Regions from separate parts of the Paradevosia tibetensis genome, predicted to be linked through region 1. Evidence: predicted binding sites of a transcription regulator. Region 1 holds the regulator's gene; the other holds the start of a gene.
What was found. Region 1 encodes PhoB, which activates phosphate uptake and scavenging genes when phosphate is short. Its sites were predicted from a motif close to TGTCATNNANCTGTCAT; they were not measured.
Positions count from the first base shown of each region.

Region 1 (7,309 bases):
CGGTTAACGTTTGCAACAGTTGTTCCGTATCGGCGATATCTGTCAATATTGAAATTGTCGTTTCAGCGTCTGCGAGGGGGATGACCGTGGAAAGTCCGAGCGTCGAGGCCCGTATCCACGAAGCCAACCACCGGCTCACCGCCGCCGAGAAGCGCGCCGCGCGCGGGCTGCTCGCCAATTACCCCACCATCGGCCTGGCCCCGGTCGCCGAGTTCGCCCAGCAAAGCGGGGCCAGCGCCGCCACCGTCCTGCGCTTCATCGCTCAGCTCGGGTTCAAGTCCTATCCCGATTTCCAGCGGTGCCTGCGCGAGGAGCTGGAGGAACGCGCCAAGTCGCCCCTGCAGCGCAGCCTCGCCGCCGTCCGTCACCAGACCGCCATCGGCGACTTCCTGGGCGATTTCTTCTCGCAGGTGACCTCCAACATGCACGCCTCTGCGGCGCGCATACCCACCTCCGAGTTCGAGGCCGCCAGCGCCCGCCTCGCCGATCTCAAGCGGGGCTGCCATATCGTGGGTGGCCGGTTCACCGATGCCATGGCCAGCTACATGGAAGCGCATCTGCGTCTCGTGCGCCCCGGCGTGCGCCGCCTCGATGGCCGTCCCGCCGCCCGCAACGACCAGCTGCTCGATATCCGCGCCGATGACACCGTGGTGCTTTTCGATATCCGCCGCTACGACGCCGACCTGCTCGAGGTCGCCGCCAGTCTGGCGGCGCGTCGCGCCTTCATGGTGCTCATCACCGATGAGTGGATTTCCCCGCTCTCGCGCTACGCCAAGATCGTGCTGCCCTGCCGCATCGCGGTCGATCGCACCTGGGATGCCAACACCGCCATCTTCGCGCTCACCGAGGCCTTGATCGCGCGCGCCACCGAACTGGCCTGGCCGAGCGCGGAAAAGCGGATGGGCTCGGTCGAGCACAATTAGCCTCGGCGGGAAGAAGCGCGCCGGCAGAGACCCACCAGCGCGCTTTAGTCTCAGCTCGCCGCCGCGAACTGCTCGTCGAAGGAATAGCCGGCGCCACGTACCGTGCGGATCGGGTCGGCGCTCTTGCCGCGATTGATGGCCTTGCGCAGCCGTCCGACATGCACGTCCACGGTTCGCTCGTCCACATAGACGTCGTTGCCCCAGACGCCGTCGAGCAGTTGCTCGCGCGAATAGACGCGGCCGGGGTGACGCATCAGGTATTCGAGCAGGCGATATTCCGTCGGCCCCAGATGCACCTCGCGGCCGGAGCGGCGCACGCGGTGGCTGGTGCGGTCCAGCTCCAGGTCGCCCGCCTTGAGTACGGTGGTGACGAGTTGGGGGTTCGACCGGCGCAGCAGCGCGTTGATGCGGGCCAGGAGCTCCGGGATGGAGAACGGCTTGACGACGTAGTCGTCCGCGCCCGTCGCCAGGCCGCGCACGCGCTCCTCTTCCTCGCCGCGCGCCGTGATCATGATGATCGGCACGCGGGCGGTTTCCTCGCGGGCGCGCCAGCGGCGGCAGAGCTCGATGCCCGAAAGGCCGGGCAGCATCCAGTCCAGGAGGATCAGGTCGGGGATCTTCTCGCGCATCTGGTCGGCGGCTTCATCGCCGCTCGCCGAGGAGAGCACGGTGAATCCTTCCGCCTCGAGGTTGTAGCGCATCATCAGCGCCAGATCGGCCTCGTCTTCGACGATCATGATCGTTGCAGGCATTTCAGCGGTTCCGGGTGGGGGAAAGGCTGGGGGTTCGCGAGATTACTCGCGAACCTGGGTCCGGTGGAGGTCTTCGACGTCGCCCGAGAGATACCGGCCGGTGTCGAGATAGAAGGCGGCCTCGGCGATGTTGGTGGCGTGGTCGCCGACGCGCTCGAGGTTCTTGGCGCAGAACAGCAGGTGCGTGCACTGCGTGATGTTGCGCGGATCCTCCATCATGTACGTGAGCAGTTCGCGGAAGATCGAGGTGTAGAGCGCATCGATCTCGTCGTCGCGGTTGCACACGGCAATCGCGGCCGCCCCGTTGCGGGTCGAATAGGCATCGAGCGCCGCCTTGAGCTGGGCCAGGATCAGGTCCGTCATGTGCTTGAGCCCGTTGTAGAACTTGGGCGCGAGCGACAGGCCTTCGATCTGGAGGGCGCGGCGCGAGACCTGCTTGGCCATGTCGCCGACGCGCTCGAGGTCGTTGGCCACGTGGATCGAGGTGATGATCGAGCGCAGGTCCGTGGCCATGGGCTGGCGGCGGGCGATCATGGAAACCGCGGTTTCGTCGATCTTGCGCTGCATCTCGTCGATGCGCTTGTCGGCGGCGACCGTCTGGCGGGCGAGGTTATGGTCGAGCTTGAGCAGCGCCGTGGTGGCGTTCAGCACGGCCGCTTCCACCTCCCCGCCCATCTCGGAAATCGACCGGGCCAGCTGGGTCAGCTCATCCTCGTAGGAGGAGACGATGTGTTCGCTCTGTAGGGTGGGCATCTAGGGCTCCTTAGCCGATACGGCCAGTGATGTAGTCCTGGGTCTTCTTGTTGACCGGATTGGTGAAGATCTCTTCGGTGACGCCTTCCTCGATCAGCTTGCCGAGGTGGAAGAACGCCGTCTTCTGGGAAACGCGGGCGGCCTGCTGCATCGAGTGCGTCACGATCACGATGGTGAAGTTCTCGCGCAGCTCGTCGATGAGCTCTTCGATGATGGCGGTGGCGATCGGGTCGAGCGCCGAGCAGGGCTCGTCCATCAGCAGCACTTCGGGCTTGGTGGCGATGGCGCGCGCAATGCACAGGCGCTGCTGCTGCCCGCCCGAAAGCCCGGTGCCCGGGGAGTCGAGGCGATCCTTGACCTCCTCGAACAGGCCCGCGCGGCGCAGCGAGGAGACGACCACTTCATCCATCTCGGCCTTTGTGCGGGCCAGCCCATGGATGCGCGGGCCGTAGGCCACGTTCTCGTAGATGGACTTGGGGAAGGGATTGGGCTTCTGGAACACCATGCCGACACGGGCGCGCAGCTCGACCACGTCGATATTGCGGTCATAGATGTCGTCGCTGTCGAGCAGGATCTCGCCGGTCACTCGGCAGGAGTCGATGGTGTCGTTCATGCGGTTCAGGCACCGCAGGAACGTCGACTTGCCGCAACCGGACGGGCCGATGAGCGAAGTCACGCGGTTACGCTCGATGTCGAGGTTGACGTCGAACAGGGCCTGCTTCTCCCCGTAGAAGACCGAGACGTCCTTGCCGCGGATCTTGACGGGAACGGTGCTTGCGGGCGCCGGAGCGGTGTCGAGGGTCATAGCTTCACTCATTTGTCGGTCCTACCAGCGGCGTTCGAAGCGTTTGCGAAGGATGATGGCGGTGATGTTCATCACGGCAAGGAAGGCCAGCAGCACGATAATGCCACCGGAAGTGCGTTCCACGAAGGCGCGTTCGGCTTCGTTGGACCACATGTAGATCTGGACGGGCAGGGCGGTCGCCGGCTGCAGCGGGGTCGCCGGATAGTCCGCCACGAACGCCACCATGCCGATGAGGAGCAGGGGGGCGGTTTCGCCCAGGGCGCGGGCGAGGCCGATGATGGTGCCCGTGAGCACGCCGGGCATCGCCAGCGGCAGCACGTGGTGGAACACCATCTGCATGCGCGAAGCGCCCAGGCCCAGCGCCGCCGAGCGGATGGAGGGCGGCACCGAGCGCAGCGCGGCGCGGGTGGCGATGATGATGGTCGGCAGCGTCATCAGTGAGAGCACGAGCCCGCCCACGATCGGCGCCGAGCGCGGCATGCCCATGAAGTTGATGAAGACGGCCAGGCCGAGGAGGCCAAAGACGATCGAGGGGACGGCGGCCAGGTTGTTGATGTTGATCTCGATGATGTCGGTCACCCGGTTCTTGGGGGCGAACTCCTCCAGATAGATCGAGGCGGCAACCCCGATCGGCAGGGCGACGATCAGGACGATCAGCATCATGTAGGCCGAGCCGACCATGGCCACGCCCAGGCCCGAAGCTTCCGGGCGGCTGGAGGCGCCATAGGTGAACAGGCCCCAGTTGAAGGGCGTCGAGATCCGGCCGTGCTGGCGCAGCTCCTCGAGCCAGGCGATCTGCTGGTCGGAAACCTTGCGCTTGGCCTCGGGCACGGAGAGGTCGATCTGGCCCTTGTTGGCGCTGTCGATATCGGCCCCGGCCAGCAGCGCCACCGTCTGGGTGGTGCCCACGATCGAGGGATCGGCCTGAACCATGGCGCGCAGCTGCCCGCGCACCGAATCCGAGACCATGCCCGAAACCTGCTTCATCGCCTTGCTGTCGCTCGGGTCGACCCCGAGCACGGCGGCCAGCGAGAGGCGGGCCACCTGCGGGTAGTTGGCGGTCACCAGCACCTTGGGGTCGCTGGCGCGCTTGTCGCCCTTGTCGATGATGTCGGCAGAGAAGTTCACCGGAATGGTGATGGCCGTCTGCACGAACGCCGTATAGCCCTTGCTGACGATCGAGCCGAGCAGGATCACCAGGAATATGACGCCGAAGGCGATGGCGGCGATACCCATGGCGCGGAAGCGCTGTTCGGCGGCGTAGCGGCGCTTGAGGCCGATATCGCGGCGGGCCGGAACGTCTGCGGCGGAAGCCTGCGTATCCATGACAGCTTGGCTCATTCGTACTGCTCCCGATAGCGGCGGACGATCCACAGGGCGAACACGTTCATCCCCAGGGTGATCACGAAGAGGGTAAGGCCCAGGGCGAAGGCCACCAGGGTCTGCGGCGAGTTGAACTCGAGGTCGCCCGTCAGCTGGTTGACGATCTTGACCGTAATGGTGGTCATGGCCTCGAAGGGATTGATGGTGAGCCGCGCGGCAACGCCCGCCGCCAGCACCACGATCATGGTCTCGCCGATGGCGCGCGAGGCGGTGAGCAGCAGTGCGCCCACGATGCCCGGCAGCGCCGCCGGCAGGATGACGCGCTTGATGGTCTCCGAGCGGGTCGCGCCCAGGCCGAGCGAACCGTCGCGCATGGCGCGGGGCACGGCGGTGATCACGTCGTCCGAAAGCGAGGACACCAGCGGGATGAGCATCACGCCCATCACGAACCCGGCCGTGAAGACCGACTGCGCCTGGATGAAGGCGGTGCCGCCGGCAAGGGCCGCCGAAAGGTCGCGCAGGAAGGGCCCGAGGGTCACCACCGCGAAGATACCGTAGACGATGGTCGGGATACCGGCGAGCAGTTCGAGCACCGGCTTGACGATCGAACGCACCTGCGGGGAGGCATATTCACCCATGTAGATGGCCGACATGAGCCCCACGGGCACGGCGACCAGCATCGAGACGAGCGCGATGTAGAGCGTGCCGGCGAGCAGCGGGATGAGGCCGAACTGGCCTTCGCTGTCGGTCGCGCCGGCCGCGGCGAAACGCGGGTCCCACACGGTGCCGAAGAAGAAGTGCATCGGATTGACCTGGGAGAAGAAGGTCATGGTTTCCGAAAGCATCGAGAGCACGATGCCGATGGTGGTCAGGATCGCGATGCCCGAGGCGCCGAACAGGGCCCAGAGCATGACGCGCTCCACATTGTTGCGGGCGCGGGCGCGCGGCTTGACCATGCCCAGCCCGATGGCGGCCCCGGCGAGCGCCAGGATGATGGCGATGCCTCCGCCCAGGCGGCTGGCCAGCGTGGCCGTTTCATTCACGCTCAGCGCGATGGGCAGCATGTAGTCCTGGCCCTGGCTGGCGAGCAGGATTCCCTGCTCGGCGGCGACGGGCACGAAATCGGCATAGGATTTCGGCAGGTCGGCGGCGGTATGGATATCGAGGGCGCCCAGGGCGCCGGCGGCGCGGTCGATCATGCCGAGCGCCAGGCTGCGCTCACCGACGCTGATATCGGCCGGGAGCTGCGCATTGATCATGTTGTCGGTGTAGATGCTGGCGCCGATCGCCCACACGACAAGGAAAAGCACTGCGGGAACGGTTGCGAGCAGGAACGCCCACCAACCGTGGTAGTTGGGCAGGGAGTGCGGCTTGGCGGCCCCGTCGCGCTGTGCTGCGGCGCGCTGGCGTCCGATCACGAACGCGACCACACCGATCGCGGCGATGATGGCGAAGACTATGGTTGCCGACATCTTGCTTCCCTGTATTGCGCCCCCTGTGCCGGGAGCTGCCGTTGAAGAGGTGGAAGGCGCGATCCCTTTCGGAGCCGCGCCTTCCCGCTGATTACATCGTGGTGCCGGCGGCGAACTTGTCGCGCTGGGCCTGACGCTCGGCGTCCGGAGCGGCAACCAGGCCGTACTGGGCCAGCGGGCTGTCAGGGCCGGTCATTTCGTCCGACAGGAAGAACTCGACATATTCCTTCAGGCCCGGGATGACGCCCAGGTGAGCCTTCTTGACGTAGAAGAACAGCGGACGGGAAACCGGGTAGGTGCCGTCGGCGATGGTCTCGGTCGAGGGCGTGATGCCGCCAACGGTCGCGACCTTGAGCTTGTCGGCGTTGTTCTCGTAGAAGGCCAGGCCGAACACGCCCATGCCGGTCTTGTTCGAGTCGATGCGGGCCAGGGTCTCGGTGTAGTCGCCGTCGATATCGACAGCCTTGCCGTCCTTGCGGATGGCGATGCAGGTCTTGGCGACATCGGCGTCGGCGACGCCGGCGGCCTTCAGGCCATCCTTGTCGCAGCCGGCGGTCATGAGCTTCTCTTCGAAGACTTCACGGGTGCCGTGCTTTTCGCCCGGGATGTAGGCGGCGATATCCCATTCCGGGAAAGCCGGGTTCACTTCGCTCCACTTGGAGTAGGGGTTGTCCACCAGCTTGCCGTCGACGACGACCTTGGCGGCCAGGGCCTTGTAGATGTCGGCCGGCTGGATGGCGAAGTCCGGGCCGTTGATGTCGGTGGCGAACACGATGCCGTCGTAACCGATCTTGACCTCTTCGACGTCCGCGACGCCGTTGGTCTTGCAGGTGGCCAGCTCGTCGGCCTTCATCGCACGCGAAGCGTTGGCGATGTCGATCTTGTCTTCACCCACGCCTTCGCAGAACTGCTTGATGCCGGCGCCCGAACCACCCGATTCCACGACCGGGGTCTTGAAGTCCGGATAGGTCTCGCCGAAAGCCTCGGCAACGATCTTGGCATAGGGCAGAACGGTGGAGGAACCGGCGACCTGGATCTGGTCGCGGGCAAAGGCAGAAGTGGCGCCGAGAGCCGACAACGCAACGAGCGCAACGCCGGCGTAGAGAGCGGTCTTCATGAGGTCTTCCTTTCAGGAAACTTGTGGGTCCCCAAACCCGGGCGGTCAGCCGGTCATTCTGGCTCGACCAGACCGGGGTCCCGTGTTTGACGGGGGCAACCTATGGGCCTGCCGCTATGGTTTTATGTCAGTTCGATTGCAGTTCTGTGACAATTCAAGTCGCT
Region 1 covers NZ_CP041690.1:770,331-777,639, forward strand. The annotation lists gene FNA67_RS03755 (MurR/RpiR family transcriptional regulator) at 87-923, shown strand; gene phoB (phosphate regulon transcriptional regulator PhoB) at 974-1,675, opposite strand; gene phoU (phosphate signaling complex protein PhoU) at 1,718-2,428, opposite strand; gene pstB (phosphate ABC transporter ATP-binding protein PstB) at 2,439-3,245, opposite strand; gene pstA (phosphate ABC transporter permease PstA) at 3,255-4,574, opposite strand; gene pstC (phosphate ABC transporter permease subunit PstC) at 4,571-6,028, opposite strand; gene FNA67_RS03785 (substrate-binding domain-containing protein) at 6,120-7,145, opposite strand.

Region 2 (7,309 bases), 420 kb from region 1:
GGGCGCGGGAGGTGTTGACGATGACCACGCGCCCGGCGGCGATGTCATCATCGATGCTGGCGGGCAAGGCATAGCTCAGGCCATGCGCCTCCCAATCGAGGGCGAAGCCGCCGCGGGCCTTGGTCTGGATGAAGGCCTCGATCGTAAGGGTGTCGTGATCCTCGCTGCGCGCATCGGCCTGGCGGGTGATGATGCGGCGCGGGAAGACGAAGTTGGGCCGGCCCAGGAGATGGTCGCGGGCATAGTTGATGATCGAATCCTTGCCCGAGCCGCTCGGGCCGACCACGGCGATGAAGGCGCCGGTCGCCCCGGCGTCCTCCCGCGTGGGCGACTTATCCGGGGCGGAGCGCGTCATATCACCCGCTGCCCCTGGCGGTAGACGGCGCGCACGATCGGCACGCCCTCGTGGAGGCGCACCCGCACCAGGTCGGCGCGCTTGCCGATGGCGATCTCGCCGCGGTCATCGAACCCGGCAGCGGCGGCCGGGCGGCTGGTGACCAGGGAAATGGCCTCGGGCAGCTTGATGGCCTCGACCTTGTCGTTGAGCGAGAACACGGCCTGCATCAGCGAGAAGGGCACGTAGTCGGACGAGAGGATATCGAGATAGCCGGCCTCGGCCAGCTCGCGCGCCGAGACGTTGCCCGAGTGCGAGCCGTTGCGCACGATATTGGGGGCGCCCATGAGGACGGCGAGGCCGGCCTCGTGGGAGGCGCGGGCGGCCTCCAGCGTGGTGGGGAATTCGGCGACGCTGATGCCCTGCTCCACCGCTTCGGCGACATGGCCTTCGGTAGCGTCGTCATGGCTGGCGAGCACGATGCCGCGCTCCTTGGCGATCTCGGCGATGGCGGCGCGATTGCGCGGGGCATTGGCCTGCGACTCGGCGATGCGGCGTTCACAGAAGGCGCGGAACACGTCGTCGGGCATCTTGAGCTTGCCCTGGTAGTACTTGGCGTATTCGGCCAGGCTGGCGAACTGGCGCTGGCCGGGCGCGTGGTCCATGAGCGAGGCCAGGCGCACGCGCGGATCGCCCTTGAAGAGCTCGAGGCCTTCCAGGCAATCGGGCGAGGAGACCTCGCAGCGCAGGTGGATGAAATGGTCGGCGCGCAGGCGGTCGTCGGCCATGGCCTGCTCGATGGCATCGGCCAGGTGCCGCATATCGGCGTGATCGACATCGGTCTGCTCGTCGGTACCCAGTCGCAGCGCGTCGAGCACGGTGGTGATGCCGGAGGAAGCGACCTGGGCATCGTGGGCCTGGACGGCGGCAATAGGGTTCCAGACCACGCCCGGACGCGGGGCGTAGTGGTTTTCGAGATGATCGGTGTGAAGCTCGATGAGGCCGGGAATCAGGTAGTCGCCGCCGAAATCCTCACCAGCGGCCGAGCCTTCCGAAATGTCGGCGATCAGTCCGTCACGCACGAGAACGGTGCCGCCGACCTCCTCGTCGGCTAGCACGAGGCGGGCGTTGGAGAAGACCTGTTCTCTGGAGGCGGACATTTTCGAAAGGAACCATGAATCGTGTCGGGGACTGCCCGTATCCCGGCAGTATGACAGTGCGATGGCAGTAGGGGCAAGCCGGCCGGGCCGACATAATCGGCGTGCCGAACGCCGCCTTGGCGTACAGGCAGGCGGCGGGGACGCGGCGGATAATGATGGGATGGGAGGCGGGCGCGAGGCGCCCTGCCCGGCTTACCGGTTGGGCGCGTAGAAGATGTGGGCGCCGATGGCGGCGACGCGGCTGAAGGTCGCCGACCAGTTCGGGGAGACCGAAGTGGTGTGGTAGTAGAGGGCCGACTTGGGAACAACGCCCGGACGCTTACCCTGCTGGAATTCGGCAAAGGCGGCGTCGGCGATTTCCATCGAACGCTTCCAGGCGCGGCGCTCCGTGCCCATGTCCGAGCGGCCGTCGCAGGCGAACGAGAACTGGCACTGGTGCTTGCCCGACTGGGCGTTCTGGAAGACGACGCCGCAGATGGTCGAGGGGAAACGGCTGGAGAAGGCGCGGTTGATGATGACGTTGGCGACGGCCCACTGGCCCTGTTCGCTCTCGCCGCGCGCTTCGTGATAGATGGCCTGAGTGAGGCAGAGGCGCTCGCCATCGGCGAGTTTGACCTTCTTGGCCGTGGGCATGAACTTTTCGGCGGCGTAGGCCGCCAGCACGTCGTCGCTCACGGTGTTCTGGCTCGTGGACGCCTTGTCGATGGCGGCGAGCGCCGGGTTCTGCTGGCGGGCGATATAGCCGAGCAGCACCTCGGTGGTGAGCTTGGCCTCGGGGGCCACGTCAAAGTGATTGAACGAACGCAGGGCCTTCTGACGTTCTACATAGGCCTGGAGGAATTCAGGCGTCAGCTTGGGCTGGGCCTTGGCGACCGGCACGACCTCGTCGATCGAGCCGCGCAGCGTAATGGGACCGGAGAAGCTGGCAATGACCGGCTTCTGGCGCTCGATCGCCAGAGCGTGGGAGGTAACGGCCGGCACGATTTCGGCGACCCGAATCGTGTCCTGGGCAGGTGTTGCCTTAACAGTCACAAAGAGTACCAGCGCGGCAGCGGCGATGGCTGCGGCATGAACACTCGCGCGAATAGCTGTGGCGAGATGGCCTCTCGTCAATACGCCCCGTCTTTCCCCGACGCCGCCCTAGTTAGCCAAGCCCGGCTAGCGACCCCAGATTTTTCGTCTGTTCCCGGGCGGCACCCTAGCGGAGGCCAAGCCGGGAGGGAACCCAGAATTTACATCTGCTTAACCATGTGCGCTAACGTCTTAAAACACGGTTAACGGGCTCCGCAGAGCTTGATACCTCAATTCCTGGAAGGAGTTGCGGCCAATGGCATCCAGGGCAAATGGTTAATTACCAGACCCGTCGCAATTTTAACGATTTGGGCGCCGCTGGTGCCCGGCTGCAACGCGGGACGGCTGGCCGGAGGCGCCGCGCGGGTGCTATTGGGAAGGTCCTGCCCGGGCGATTCCGCCCCCGATGCGCACAAGACGACCGATGCTGCTCCACGAAGGCGACGAACGAACCGTCGAAGTCGATGTCCGACTGGCCTCCATCCTGGCGGGGGTGGCGGGCGCCGTGAACGCGGCTGGCTTCCATGCCGTTGGGTATTACTCGGCCAACATGACCGGCAATGTCTCGGCGCTCTCGGACTACCTGGCGACCGGCAATCTCCTCATGGCGCTGCTCTATGGCAGCATCGTCACTGCCTTCATCTTCGGGGCCTGGGCGTCTTCGCTCATGATCAACTATGGGCGACGCAAGAAGGTGCGGGCGGTCTATGCCTTCTCGATCCTCACCGAGGCGGCGCTGCTGGGGCTTTTCGGCATGGCGGACCTGTGGCTGCCGGGCATCCACAGGAGCGTGGTGCTGATCATCGGGCTCAGTTTCCTCATGGGCCTGCAGAACGCCTCGGCCACGCGCATTTCCAACGCGCGGGTGCGCACCACCCATGTCTCAGGCATGGCCACCGATATGGGAATCGAGCTGGCGACGCTGTTCGACGTCAAGCGCGGGGTCGAGCCGGCCGAGGAATGGCCGGCGAACCGCTCGCGCCTGCGGCTCCACGCCATGACGATCCTCGCCTTCATCATCGGCGGGATCGTGGGGGTGCTGCTCTATGGCAGCATCGGGGGCGCGCTGCTGGTGGGCGCGGCGGTGTTACTGATGTCGACCGCGATCCCGGAAATCCTCAAGGCGCGCAGGATCTGAGCGCCTGTGGATAAGCTGTGGACGGACTAGCGCGTCAGTTCGACCACGGGAAAGGCGGCCTCGCGCACCTGGTGCAGGCTTTCCATCACCGCAAAGCAGAGCGCGCGAATCTCGTCATTCGGGCCGACCAGATCGGGGATCATGATGGTCTGCATGCCGGCGGCCGAAGCAGCGCGGACGCCCGAGTGGGAATCCTCGAGCGCCAGGCAGTGAACGGGCTCGACCCCCAGCCGACCGGCGGCGAGCAGGTAGGGCTCGGGATGCGGCTTGGGATTGGCGACATCGTCGCGGGTGACGATGGTATCGAACATGCCGATGAGCTGGGCCGCGCCCAGGTGGGCGGTGGCGTGGGCGTTGCGCGAGGAGGTGGCGATGGCGGTGGGAATGCCGCGGCCGCGCAGCTCGGCGAGAATCTCGCGAGCGCCGGCCTTGACGGGCACATCCTCATGCATGCGCTCGCGCATCATGAAACGGCACTTCTCATCGAAGATGGCATAGGGGAAGGCGACGCCGTAGGCCTCGACCAGCAGGCGGTTGGTGGTCTCGTGGCTGGAGCCGACCATGGACTTGTGGACCGTATCGGTCATCTCATAGCCGAGCTGGCCGGCGACTTCGAAAACGATCGAGCGGAAGACGAGTTCTGTATCGAGTATCGTGCCGTCCATATCGAATATGGCGGCCTGAAAGGGCTTCAATTGCATCATGGGTAGAACATAGGCCGGTTCGGCCGGTTTTACCACTGGCGCCGGGCGCGCAGCGGCGTTGCGCGGCGCGAAAAGCTGGACCCCGGCGCTCAGTCTTCCTCGGGCTTGCGGCGGTCCTTGCCCGAGCGCCGTTCGGCGTCGGTCCAGCCCTGGTTGCCCTGGCGGCGGTCGCGGCCGGTGCGGCGATCATTGGCGTTGGGCGCCAGGATCTCGACGGGATCGGGCATGAGGTCGAGTGCGGAATCGACAACAATGGCAATGGCTTCGATGTCGAGCGTGCCGTCGATATCGTATTCCTTAAAGCCGAAGCGCTCGTGGATGATGGGCGCCCGCGGCACACCTGCAGCGGCCTGGCGCTCGAGCTCGCCAACGATCGCCACTGCAATCCGCTGCTGCCTCTCTCTCATAAACTCACTCCATACGCGGATGTTCCGAGAGCCATCACTAAGCCCAAGCTGCTAAATTCCACGGTGCTCAATCGATAAAATTTGAGACGATTTTCAGGCACGCGGCGACACCATCAGACGACAAGACCAGCTTCCCGCGCGGCCGCGAGATAGGAGCGGCTGACAGGCAGGCGGACCCCGTCCGACATTTCTACCAGCGCCTTACCATCATCCTTGCTGACACCCCTGACGGCGTCGAGAGCGATCCAGTGCGAACGATGGATCTGCAGGCCCCGGACGGGAGCAGTCTCGGCGATGGCGTCGGAAAGGCGCATCAGGATCAGGGCGTGGCCGCGGTCGGTGACGACGTCTACGTAGTGGTCCTGCATCGTCAGATAGCATAGTGCGCCGCGTTGCGGCAGGGGCAGGCGCTTGAAGAGTGCGGGGGGCTCGGGCGCGGCGGGCGATGGCTGCGCGGCGGGCGTCTCCTGCACGGCACTGCCGTTGCGGACAGCCAGCACGACAAGCACCGCCACGCCAAGGGTGATGACGAAGCAGTTGAGGACAAGGGTGACGAACCCGCCCGGATCGGGCAGGCGTTCGCCGAGGAAAACCATGTTGACCACGGTCACGGTGACCGCGACGGGGATGGCCGACGCGAGTGCGAGGACAAGGGTGAGCACGGCGCGGTTGGACAACCGGGGGCGCACCATGGCGAGGGCAAGCATGGAGACGAAGAGGCCGACGCCATAGGTGGCGATGACGATGACGGCCCAGTAGCCGAAGCGGGCGGCGGTCCCCAATTGCTGGAAGGTGCCGAAGGGGCCGGCCAGGCCCAGGACCACGGCGACGACCAGCATCACCCCCAGGGCGCGGGGATTGGAAAAGCTCAGCCGTAATTCACGAAGCGCGAAATGCAGGGGGCTGCTGTTCACGAAGCAGGTTCCGGATTGACGTATCCGGATTTGCCGGGCCGCGAGGGGCGCGTCAAGACCGCTGCACCGACGGCGGGCCGCAGGGGCGCCGCCCAGAATGGAGAATCGACAAAAATGCAGCAGCCTTCCTTCCTCGACATTCTCACTCATACGCCCGGCTGGGTCTGGGGCGCCCTGCTCCTGGTGCTGGTGATCGGCGTGCGCCGCATGCAGGACCGCGACGTGACCGTGAGCCGGCTGGTGGTGTTTCCGCTGATCGTGGCGGGGCTGGCGCTCAGCGGGCTGGCCAGCGCCGGGTTCGGCGCGGCGACGCTCGAAGGGTTCGTGCTGGGCATGGTGGCGGGCGGCGCGGCGGGCGTGGCGCTGGAGCGGCGCAACGCGGCAGTGCGGCTCGCGGACGGGCGGCTGCGCATCAAGGGCGAACTGACCTCGCTCCTCGTGATCCTTGCCATCTTTGCCAGCCACTATGTCGCCTCGGTCATCGGCGCGATCGATCCGGCGACAGCGGCGAGCGGCGGCTTCCAGCTGGTGACGGCGCTGGTCTCGGGGTTCTTCTGCACGATGATGCTGGTACGCACGGGCCTGCGCCTGCGCGTGGCGATGGCGTGAGGCGGCGATGAGCCTGGAACCGCTTCTGGTCGCCTCGCCCATCATCCAGATTCACGCGCTGGCGGGCATGGCCGCGTTCGCCATCGGCGGGGTGACCCTGTTCCTACCCAAGGGCAATGACCGGCACAGGGGCCTCGGCCGGGCCTGGGTGGCGCTGATGGTGGTGGTCGCCGCCAGCTCTTTCCTCATCTGGGAAATCCGCATGCTCGGGCCGTTCAGCCCCATCCACCTGGTTTCGGTCTTCACGCTCTACGCCCTCTACAAGGGCGTGGGCCACGCCCGGGCCGGACGGATCGGCGCGCATCGGCGCACGATGCAGAGCCTTTACGTCGTCGCGCTGGCGGTGACCGGCATCTTCACGCTGGCGCCGGGGCGGATCATGAATCAGGTGGTGTTCGGTCCGGGCGCGGGGCCCTCGCTCGGGAGCCTCGTGGTGGCCGGCGGACTGGTGCTGGCGGCCGGCGGCTGGCTGATCCTGAAGCCACGCCGCCGCAGGGCCGGCGCGGTTACCAGGGGACTGACAAAGCCATGAAAATGCAAGGCTTTGGGCACATCCCGTCTTAAGGGGTTGCCCCTATAGCTTGCGCTTATATGCGCCAGGACGGCGCTCTGGTTCGATAATGCTCAAAGAATTGCGCACCTGGTTCCAGATGCTGGATGGCATCGACGCTGGAACCACCGGGATCGATACAATCCCCTCTGGCCTGGCCGCCGATACGCAGCCGGGCGCCTGTGGAACCGTCGCCCCTCCCCGCTCTCTGATCTTCATCGTCGATCCGGACGCCGCGAGCGCCCAACAACTGGCAGCGATGCTATCGGCATCGGGCGTGGACGCCGTGCTGTTCGCCAAAGGCGAAACCCTTGCCGCAGGGTTGCGGCGCTCCACGCCCGAACTCATTTTCCTCGATGTCCGCGCCCAGGGCGAACAGGCCCTCGACGTGCTCGAGCGGCTTGGCCAGGCCCGGTTCTCGG
Region 2 covers NZ_CP041690.1:348,078-355,386, reverse strand. The annotation lists gene phnN (phosphonate metabolism protein/1,5-bisphosphokinase (PRPP-forming) PhnN) at 1-355, opposite strand, end outside; gene FNA67_RS01830 (alpha-D-ribose 1-methylphosphonate 5-triphosphate diphosphatase) at 352-1,494, opposite strand; gene FNA67_RS01825 (cell wall hydrolase) at 1,687-2,526, opposite strand; gene FNA67_RS01820 (YoaK family protein) at 2,990-3,703, shown strand; gene FNA67_RS01815 (HAD family hydrolase) at 3,730-4,407, opposite strand; gene FNA67_RS01810 (type III PLP-dependent enzyme domain-containing protein) at 4,497-4,814, opposite strand; gene FNA67_RS21805 (LytTR family DNA-binding domain-containing protein) at 4,928-5,728, opposite strand; gene FNA67_RS21800 (DUF6622 family protein) at 5,843-6,337, shown strand; gene FNA67_RS01800 (DUF2306 domain-containing protein) at 6,345-6,869, shown strand; gene FNA67_RS01795 (EAL domain-containing response regulator) at 6,958-7,309, shown strand, end outside.
Region 2: a site for PhoB is predicted at 1,545-1,561, ahead of FNA67_RS01830 (alpha-D-ribose 1-methylphosphonate 5-triphosphate diphosphatase). Genes of this name have one in related genera too.